Regions from separate parts of the Planococcus plakortidis genome, predicted to be linked through region 1. Evidence: riboswitches for the same ligand, from Rfam matches in the RefSeq annotation. Region 1 holds a riboswitch; each other region holds the start of a gene.
What was found. Region 1 has a riboswitch for S-adenosylmethionine ahead of BBI15_RS03700 (transporter substrate-binding domain-containing protein). Riboswitches for the same ligand answer to the same signal wherever they lie in the genome.

Region 1 (3,277 bases):
CAATGCGTGTACCTTGTGGCAAAATGATACGGCGCATAGTCTGCCAGTAAGTCATTCTGAGAGTTTCCGCAGCTTCCCATTGACCTTTTGCTACCGATGAGATCGCCGACCGAATCACTTCTGCCGTATATGCGGAGAAGTGGATACTGATGCCGATGATGGCAGCTGTCAGTGGTTGCATATCGATACCGATCATGGGGAATCCGAAGTATAGGATGAATAGAATAACAAGAAGTGGTGTTCCGCGCATAAATGAGATGAATAGGCGGGCGGGAAAGGACAGCAAAGTTAGTTTATTCATGCGGGCAAGAGCGACGAACAACCCTAGAAATAGAGCAAGAAGCATGCTTACAATTGCGATTAATAAAGTATACCAAGCTCCTTCCAGGATAAACGGAAGAGCCTCTATTGCGACTTCTATGTTAAAAAGATATTCCCATTTAAAATCAGACATATTTTATCTCCTTTAGATGTGCAAGATAGAAAAAAGAGGAATCAAAGGATTCCCCCGGCAGGATTATTCAACATCAACTGGTTTTGTGACGTCAGCTCCTAAAAACTCAAGCGAAATTTCCGTTACGGTGCCGTCTTCAATTAATTCTGTTAGGGCGGCATCAAGTTGCTCTTTCAATTCCGGGCTGTCTTTTTGCATCACTAAACCACTGCTGTTAGGAGAAAACTTTACATTTTCAGCAAGCTTTAATCCAGGTTTATCAAATTGTTCCAGTGCTTGAATCAATACTAAATAATCATTGAGTGTAGCGTCAACGCGCCCTTGCACAATTTCAGGAAGCACAGTATCTGAACCGGTATAGACTACTACTTCAGCGCCTTGTTCTTTAGCATAATCCGAGTAATTGCTCGTCGCGGCTCCACCAACTTTTTTACCTGCTAAATCATCCACTGTGTTAATGCCAGAATCATCACTTTCCCGGACGATAGCTGATCCATAGGAATGCTTGACGGGAACTGTAAAATCAAATTTCTCGAGGCGTTCTTCTGTAATTGAAAAATCATTTGCTGCCACATCGATTTGGCCATTTCTTAATGCGGGCAGAAGACCGTCAAATTCCATCGTTTTAAATTCAACTTCAAGGCCCAGCTTATCTCCAATCGCCCGAACTACTTCCACATCAAATCCAGTCAACTCTTTCGTTGTTTCATCGAAGTAGGTAACCGGGAAATATAAACCTTCTGTACCCACCACTAATTTGCCTGAATCCTCAATTTGTTCCCAGGAATTCTGTTCGCCTGATTCAGAAGCGCTGGCAGAGCTATTGGACTCCTCATTTCCGCACGCAGCTGCAATCAATGCTGTTGTTGAGATCAGTGTGAAAAGCAAAAACTTTTTCGGCTTTTTCATATGTATGACACCATCCTTAATGAAATTAGCGCAACAGCAATGATTCTTCATGAAACCAAACAAAAAACCTCTTCAATAAGAAGAGGTTTGCATCTCAAAAAAAGATTTCAACTCTTCTTATCTCTCAAGCGATTCGCTTGCTGGATTTGGCACAGTACTCGAAAAGAGTCCGCTGCCGAGGTTTCGTAGGGCCAATCCCTCCACCTCTCATGATAAGAATGTATTAACTATTCAGCTATATTAGAACCATACCATCGACATTTAATTAGGTCAATATGTATTCCTATATATTTAGTGGGTTTTATTTTTTGAAAACATTTGAAGTATATAGCTGCTCTGATTTACGTGAATTGTGTTGTGGAATAAGGTGCTTGGTTCGTAAAAGGTCGCTTTCGAAGCGACCTTTTTTCTATGCGAAAATCGTATCCTTGGGGTAGCAAGTAACCCAAAGGAGGAAACGAAGATGAAAAATGAAACGACGGAATTGGTATTTATTCTCGACAAGAGCGGCTCGATGGCGGGGCTGGAACAAGATACGATCGGCGGCTTCAATGCCTTGATCGACAAGCAGCGAAAGCTCCCTGGCGAGGTCCGCGTGACGACGGTGCTGTTCAATCACGGATATGAATTGTTGCACGACCGGATTTCGCTCGAAGGCATTTCGCCGATGACCGATAGCGATTACGAAGTAGGCGGCATGACGGCTTTGCTCGATGCGGTCGGCTCGACGATCCAGAAAATCAGCAACGCGCAAAAAGGGACATTGGAAAAACACCGGGCCGGCCGGGTGATGTTCGTCATCACGACGGATGGCCTGGAAAACTCCAGCTGTGAATACACGTATAGGAAAATCCATGAAATGATTGCTTCCAAGAAGGCGAACGGCTGGGAATTCATGTTCCTCGGGGCGAATATCGACGCGGTCGCGACCGCAAAGAAATTCGGGGTCGATGAGGATTTTGCGGTGGATTACCATGCGGACGCGAAAGGGACGGAATTGAATTACCAAGTGTTGAGCGAAGCGGTGAGTTCGTTCCGGACCGGGAAAAAGATTAGTCGGGAATGGAAGCAGGAGATTGAACGGGATTATGAAGCTCGAGGAAAGAAATAAAGTGAAAAAAGAAAAGTGATTTGCATTTAAAATATTGAAGAATCCGTAATATACTCTGACCCATCGATAAAAGTTTTGATTAAATGCACTAAAAGCACTAATTTATATTTCGATATTAGGGAGTAATGTTATAATTGAGAAGGTTAATATTCGTTACTTAATAATCAAAGATATTACTCTTCTATGCTTTTAGTTTTAAAACTAATCTAAAATACTTTTAATTGAGTGAGATGGGAGATTTCCATAGTGGCAAAAGTTGTAGGGAGAAAAGCTTTAGAGTTTGCATTAGAAACTGCACAAACTGATGCGCTTAAAAAAGGTTTAAAAGGCGAATTAACCTTATTGAAGGTCCTGGAGTCAAAGTTAACAGCTAGCTCAATAGTGATCTGGGATCCTAAATTTCTAGAATTTAAGCCAGACATTTTAATTATCGATCCGAATTTAGGCTTTGTGTTTGTAGAAGTAAAGAATTGGTCACTAGCTTTCGTAGATCAATTTTTTAGCAACGGTAAGTCAGCAACAAAAAAAGGAATGAAATATCCTCTTGGGCAAACAGATAATTATATAAATGAACTTCAGAGATATATTAATACGTTAAGAAAAGATCAGTTAGACATTTATCGTTTGACATCTTCTTTGGTAGTTTATACTGGCTTTTCGAAAGAAGAATTTGAAAAAAGAATAGAAGTGAAAAGTTGGAAAGAGGAAGACTTTCAAAACTATTATAAAAAACATCTGTTTTTAGAGGACTTTGAATACGCTGCATTTCGTAAATTACAATCATCAAAGAAGTTCAATAAAAG
Region 2 (3,277 bases), 1.3 Mb from region 1:
TACGTTGAAGACCGCTTCGTTTTCCAGCAAATGTCCTTTTCTTGTAACGACCAGCAAGATGCCGAGCGGCAAGCCGATGAACAGTGAGAACACGAATGAAGCGCCCGTCATGTAAAGCGTTTCCCATAGAGCTTCGAGGATTTGCGATTGATCAACCTGCATGCTGCTGCACCTCCTCTACTTGGATGTTGTCGTTGCGGATCGAGGCAAGAGCCCGGTCGATTTCAGTGGGTGCGCCGTCGAATTCCACAATCAAGTTGCCGTACGGAATGCCTTGAAGTTCGGTAATATTGCCGAACAATACATTCAAATCAAGCTGGAATTCGCGCGATACCCTTGACATGAACGGCTGGCCGACCGAATTTCCGGTAAACTGCACCCGGTAGATCGGCCGTGCGCCATCATTATGACGGATCTGCTCAAGCAGGGAGTCCGGCAATTCATCGTTCATGACGGAACGGACGAAACGCTTCGTCGTCGAATGCTTTGGATTGGTGAACACTTCAAATACGCTGCCTTGTTCGATGACGCGCCCCTCTTCAAGGACTGCCACTTTGTCGCAGATTTCCCGGATGACGCCCATCTCATGGGTGATAAGCAAAATGGTGATGTTGTATTCCTGGTTGATGCGGCGCAAAAGATCCAGGATCGACTGGGTCGTCTGCGGGTCAAGTGCCGACGTTGCTTCATCGCATAGCAGTATTGATGGGTTTGTGGCGAGTGCCCGCGCAATGCCGATGCGCTGCTTTTGCCCGCCGGATAGTTGGTCGGGGTATTTCTTGGCTTGGTCGGCAAGCCCGACAAACTCCAATAGTTCTGCGACTTTCCGGTCGACTTCCGCTTTCGGGGTCTTGGCCAGGAGCAGCGGCATCGCGATATTATGGTGCACGGTTTTTGAGTTCAGCAAATTGAAATGCTGGAAGATCATGCCGATGTCTTTTCGCGTATCGCGGATTTTACGTGCGCTCAAAGTGGAAATATCCTCCCCGTGGATGAGCACGCGGCCTTTCGATGGGCGCTCGAGCAAATTCACTGTGCGGATCAATGAGCTTTTTCCGGCACCGCTGAATCCGATGACGCCGTAAATCTCGCCGGTCTCGACGGTCAAATCGATGCCGTTGAGTGCATGGACTTGCTGTTTGCCGGATACATAAGTTTTCTCGACTGCTTCAAATTGAATCATGGTGTCCCTCCTGTGGCTGCAAATAACGATTCGAATGAGTGCGTACGAACACTTTCTTGAAATAACAACAAAAAGCCCTCTTTTTTCTTGTCCACAAGAAAAAAGAGGGCTCCAAAATATGAAACCATCTCATTCTCATCTTCCAAATGCCGAAGCATTTGCAGGAATTAGCACAGTTTTCGCGGATTTGCGAATCTGCTGCCGAAACGTCATAGGGCCTGTCCCTCGATTTCTCTGGATAAGAAAGTGATGTAAGCTATTCAATTCGTGATTCCTACTCTATTTTGAATTAAGGAAAAAGTCAACAGCTTTTGAAGATTTTTTTTTGGCGGCCCCAGACATTTATAGTAGTTAAAATTTTTTGAAAAATATGCTTGACTTTGAATGGCGGTGTCCCCTATACTTTTCCTCAAGCAAAAAAATAACTGAATACTCTTATCACGAGAGGCGGAGGGAATAGGCCCTACGATGCCCGGCAACCGACAGGCTCATGTCTGGAAAGGTGCTAAATCCTACAGCGCGCATTTGCGTCGCTGAAAGATAAGAGGAGGCAAATCCGTATATGACGGCCCTCTTCTTTCTGAAGAGGGCCTTTTTGTGTCCTCCTCAAACCCGAACAACCATTATAAACACAGGAGGAATTGACAATGACAAACTTCAAACCAGAAACTCTTCTATTACACGGCGGCCAAGAACCGGATCCAGTGACAGGCGCTCGCGGCGTACCGGTCCATAAAACGACTTCTTATGTATTCAAAGATACTGAGCACGCACAGAACCTATTCGGCTTGAAAGAGACAGGTAATATCTATTCGCGCATCATGAACCCGACAGTCGATGTATTCGAACAGCGCGTCGCTCTTCTTGAAGGCGGGACCGCTGCAGTAGCTTTGTCGTCAGGAATGGCAGCCATCGCCTTCTCCGTGTTGAATATAGCGGAAGCGGGAGATGAAATTGTTGCTGATAGCAATTTGTACGGCGGCACTTACAACTTATTCGCCAACACATTGCCGCGCTACGGCATTAACGTAAAATTCGTCGATGCGACCGACCCTGAAAATTTCCGCGCAGCGATCACGGACAAGACAAAAGCCTTGTTCGGCGAAATCATCGGAAATCCGAGCTTGAACGTCTTCGATGTGGAACGTGTGGCGGATATCGCGCATGAAAATGGCGTACCGCTGTTGATCGATAATACATTCGCATCGCCTTTTGTCAGCAACCCGATTGAATTCGGCGCAGACGTGGTCATTCATTCCGCCACGAAATGGATCGGCGGGCACGGGACGACGATCGGCGGCGTAGCAGTCGATGCAGGACGTTTCAACTGGGACAACCCGCGCTTCCCGAATTACACGGAACCGGATGAAACATACCACGGCATCCGCTTTGGAATCGATGTGCCGGAAGCCGCATTCGCGACGAAATTGCGTGTCCAGCTGTTGCGTGATTTCGGGCCATCGCTCAGTGCGGACAGCGCCCATGCACTGCTCCAGGGACTTGAAACTTTACATCTCCGGATTCCTCGCCACGCGACGAACGCACAAAAAGTCGCGGAATACTTGAATGGCCATCCGCAAGTCGAATGGGTCAATTACCTCGGGCTTGAAGGGCATCCATCCAAGGAACTTGCAGATAAATATCTGAAAGACAGCTACGGTTCGATCGTCAACTTCGGTATCAAAGGCGGGCGGGAAGCCGGCCGCAAAGTGATCGACGGTGTCAATTTATGGTCTCACGTGGCGAATGTCGGCGATGCCAAATCATTGATCATTCATCCGGCCTCAACGACACATCAGCAATTGACAGCAGAAGAACTGAAAAACAGTGGCGTCACGGAAGAATTGATCCGTCTGTCTGTAGGACTGGAAAACCATGAAGATTTAATCGCTGATTTGGAACAAGCGATCCAAGCGGCAGTACTCGAGAACGCGTAAGGAGGGATTGGGATGACGACAGTATCCATCGGCCAGCTGACACTTGAATCAGGTCAATTATTGCCCGAAGTGGAATTAGCGTATGAACGCGTCGGAAACAGTTCTGCACCGGCGATTCTGGTTTGCCATGCGTTGACGGGCGATCAATATGCAGTGG
Region 3 (3,277 bases), 1.2 Mb from region 1:
TCATCCTGCAGCATCAATAATGCGCGCGCACCGTTGACAGGATCGTTCGGAATCGCGATCGTCGCGCCATCGGATACCGCATCGAGCGAATCGAACTCATTGGAATAGATGCCCATCGGCGCGGTCGGGACCGTAATCAAGGCGCTCAGGTCCATATCATTTTCTGTTTCGAAGTTTTCCAGATAAACCGTATGCTGGAACAAGTTGGCGTCGATTTCTCCGTTGTTCAACGCGTTGTTCGGCTGGATATAATCGCTGAATTCGATCGTTTCGACCGTATAGCCTTTTTCTTCAAGCGCCGGTACGATCGCTGCGTTCAGCATATCGCTATAAGGGCCGGCAGTCGCGCCGAGCTTAATGTCTTTCGACGCTTCGCCGCCTTCTGTCGTTCCTGTGTCCGCTTCTTCTCCGCCGCATGCGGCTAAAGTGAGCGCGCTCGCTGCCAATATCCATGTGAGTTTCTTCATGTTATTCTCCCCTTATCGTTTATCGAGTTTTTTGGCTGTAAAGTCGCCTGCCTGTTGAATCAATTGGACGAGCACGATCAAGATGACGACCGTCACGATCATGATCGTATTATCATATCGGTAATAGCCGAAACGGATCGCCAAATCGCCGATGCCGCCGCCACCGACGACGCCCGCCATCGCGGAATAGGCGATGAGGCTGATGACCGTCAGCGTGATGCCTTGGATCAGGCTCGCCTTTGCTTCCGGCAACAGCACGTCCTTGATGATCATCCAAGGCGTGGCACCGACCGCGATGGCCGCTTCGATGACGCCTTTATCGATATCCCGCAGCGCGGTTTCGACGATGCGCGCGAAAAACGGGATCGCCGCCACCGATAAGGAAACGCTCGCTGCGACCGGCCCGATCGTCGTACCGGTGATCAATTGCGTCAGCGGGATGAGTGCGACCAGCAAAATGATGAACGGAATCGACCGGACAATATTGACGACAAACCCGATGACGGAATTGACCGGCCGGTTTTCCCAGAACAGGCCGCGGTCCGTGACGAACAATAAAATGCCGAGCGGTAAGCCGACAATAAGCGCCACTGCGAGCGAGATGCCGATCATGATCAAGGTCTGGTAGAACGCCACTTGGATTTCCGGCCATAATTCGATGATTCTTTCCCATTCAATTCCCATGATCCATCACCTCCACAATCGCTTCACGCTGCTCCAGATAGTGAAGCGCCTGACTCACATCTGTTTGAGCACCTTTCAGTTCCATCACGAAAATGCCGAGCGGCAATTCCTGTATGTATTCGATCGCCCCGTGCAGGAAATTCCCTTTGACCGGATAGCTTTGCAGCATATCGGAAATAATGCCGTCCCCTGCGACCTCGCCTTTGAACAACACTTTGACGATCGTGCCATCACATTTCTTCAGGATTTCTTCCGGCACATTGAATGACACGACGCTCGAGATGAATTCCTTAGTCAAAGCGGTTTTCGGTTCTGCGAAGATATCGTAGACACGGCCTTCTTCAATGACCTGCCCAGCCTGCATGACCGCCATGCGGTCGCAAATTTCCTTGACGACGTTCATCTCATGCGTAATCAACACGATCGTGATATTGAGCTTGCGGTTGATGTCTTTCAATAAACGCAAGATCGATAAAGTCGTATTCGGGTCGAGTGCGGATGTCGCTTCATCGCACAACAGCACGGCCGGGTCATTGGCAAGTGCGCGGGCGATACCGACGCGCTGCTTTTGCCCGCCGCTCAGCTGTGCCGGATAGACATTGCGTTTGTCCGACAAGCCGACCATTTCCAGCAGTTCATCGACGCGTGGTCCGATTTTCTTGCCCGGTGTGCCTGCTGCGCGAAGGGCGAATGAAATGTTCTCAGCGACCGTCTTTTGGCTGATCAAGTAGAAATGCTGAAAGATCATGCCGATCTTAAGGCGCGCTTTCCGCAAACCGTCGCCACGCAGTTTCGTTAAATCCTGGCCGCCGACTTTCACCGTGCCTGACGTTGGCCGTTCAAGCAAATTGATGCAGCGGATGAGTGAACTTTTCCCGGCGCCGGAATAGCCGACGATGCCGAAAATCTCACCGGTCTTCACTTCCAAAGTGACATCATCGACGCCTTTGACCGTGCCATGTTTCGTTTGATAGGTTTTGCTCAGTTTTTCGATTTGAATCATGCTGTCAACTCCCCCAGGCAAATAAAAAATGCCTCTTTTATCAAAAAGAGACATCGAAAATTAGAATTTCGACTTATCTTTCAGAATGGATTCCATTCTGCAGGACTTGGCACCTTCCCATAAATGGGGGTTGCCGGACGTCATAGGGCCTTACCCTCGGTCTCTCTTGATAAGCATGCGTATTTGGTTGTTTTCAATATTACCTGCAGGGGCAATGGCTTGTCAATGCGATTTTTCAAACTTTTTGTACAATGGGACGCGCCGGTCATCGAATACGGGGATGCGGCCCCGCACTTCATCGACTTCCGAGAGATCGATGTCGGTGTAGCCAATGCCTTGTTCTTGCCCCATGTCCATCCGCACTTCTCCCCACGGCGCGATGACCATCGAATGGCCGCCGAACTCATTTTTCGGGTCGCTGCCGATGCGGTTTGCGGCAATGATGAAGCATTGGTTCTCGATCGCGCGCGCCTGCAGCAGGATGCGCCAATGATCGATACGCGCTGCCGGCCATTCCGCGGGCACGAAGATGGCCTTTGCGCCGTTCAGCGCTTGTGCACGCAGCCATTCCGGAAAGCGGATGTCATAGCAGATAACGCCGCCGAAAGTCTCGCCGCCTATTTCGAACGTGCCGAGCGACTGGCCTTCTTCGAGGTGGATATGCTCATCCATCAAGCCGAAGCGATGCGCTTTGTCGTATTCCGAAACGAGTGCGCCCGTGCTGTCGACCACATACATCGTATTGTAGAAACCGCCCTTTTTCTTCGTGGAGACCGAGCCCCCGACGATATGGACGCGATGCTCTTTGGCGAATCGTTTCAGGAAATCCGCCGTTCGGCCATTGCCGTCCGCCAGTTCATCAAGTTCCGTCAATGCATAGCCGGTGTTCCACATTTCAGGCAGGACGATGAGCTCTGCGCCGTTTTCTGCCGCTTCTTCCAAATAATTTTCCACGCGTTGAAAATTCGTTTCCGGTCCCCCGAAAGCGATATCCATCTGCACACAAGCGATCTTCATGTTCTCTCCCCCTGTAGACAGTTTAGATTAAACTCTATAAGATTTGAGGTAGATGTGCAATTATTTAGAAAATGAGGAGGATTCCATGGACTTTTCAAATCGATTA

Region 2: another riboswitch for S-adenosylmethionine. It lies ahead of BBI15_RS13370 (O-acetylhomoserine aminocarboxypropyltransferase/cysteine synthase family protein); the one in region 1 lies ahead of BBI15_RS03700 (transporter substrate-binding domain-containing protein).
Region 3: another riboswitch for S-adenosylmethionine. It lies ahead of BBI15_RS13995 (methionine ABC transporter ATP-binding protein); the one in region 1 lies ahead of BBI15_RS03700 (transporter substrate-binding domain-containing protein).

What each region holds. Positions count from the first base shown of each region.
Region 1 is NZ_CP016539.2:712,566-715,842, forward strand. It holds gene BBI15_RS03695 (amino acid ABC transporter permease) at 1-454, opposite strand, end outside; gene BBI15_RS03700 (transporter substrate-binding domain-containing protein) at 518-1,363, opposite strand; SAM riboswitch class I at 1,478-1,582, opposite strand; gene BBI15_RS03705 (vWA domain-containing protein) at 1,827-2,474, shown strand; gene BBI15_RS03710 (lysozyme inhibitor LprI family protein) at 2,721-3,277, shown strand, end outside.
Region 2 is NZ_CP016539.2:2,676,226-2,679,502, reverse strand. It holds gene BBI15_RS13380 (methionine ABC transporter permease) at 1-162, opposite strand, end outside; gene BBI15_RS13375 (methionine ABC transporter ATP-binding protein) at 152-1,183, opposite strand; SAM riboswitch class I at 1,316-1,428, opposite strand; SAM riboswitch class I at 1,616-1,730, shown strand; gene BBI15_RS13370 (O-acetylhomoserine aminocarboxypropyltransferase/cysteine synthase family protein) at 1,831-3,120, shown strand; gene metX (homoserine O-acetyltransferase MetX) at 3,133-3,277, shown strand, end outside.
Region 3 is NZ_CP016539.2:2,793,366-2,796,642, forward strand. It holds gene BBI15_RS13985 (MetQ/NlpA family ABC transporter substrate-binding protein) at 1-467, opposite strand, end outside; gene BBI15_RS13990 (methionine ABC transporter permease) at 480-1,151, opposite strand; gene BBI15_RS13995 (methionine ABC transporter ATP-binding protein) at 1,141-2,154, opposite strand; SAM riboswitch class I at 2,225-2,330, opposite strand; gene BBI15_RS14000 (carbon-nitrogen family hydrolase) at 2,377-3,171, opposite strand; gene BBI15_RS14005 (pyridoxal phosphate-dependent aminotransferase) at 3,257-3,277, shown strand, end outside.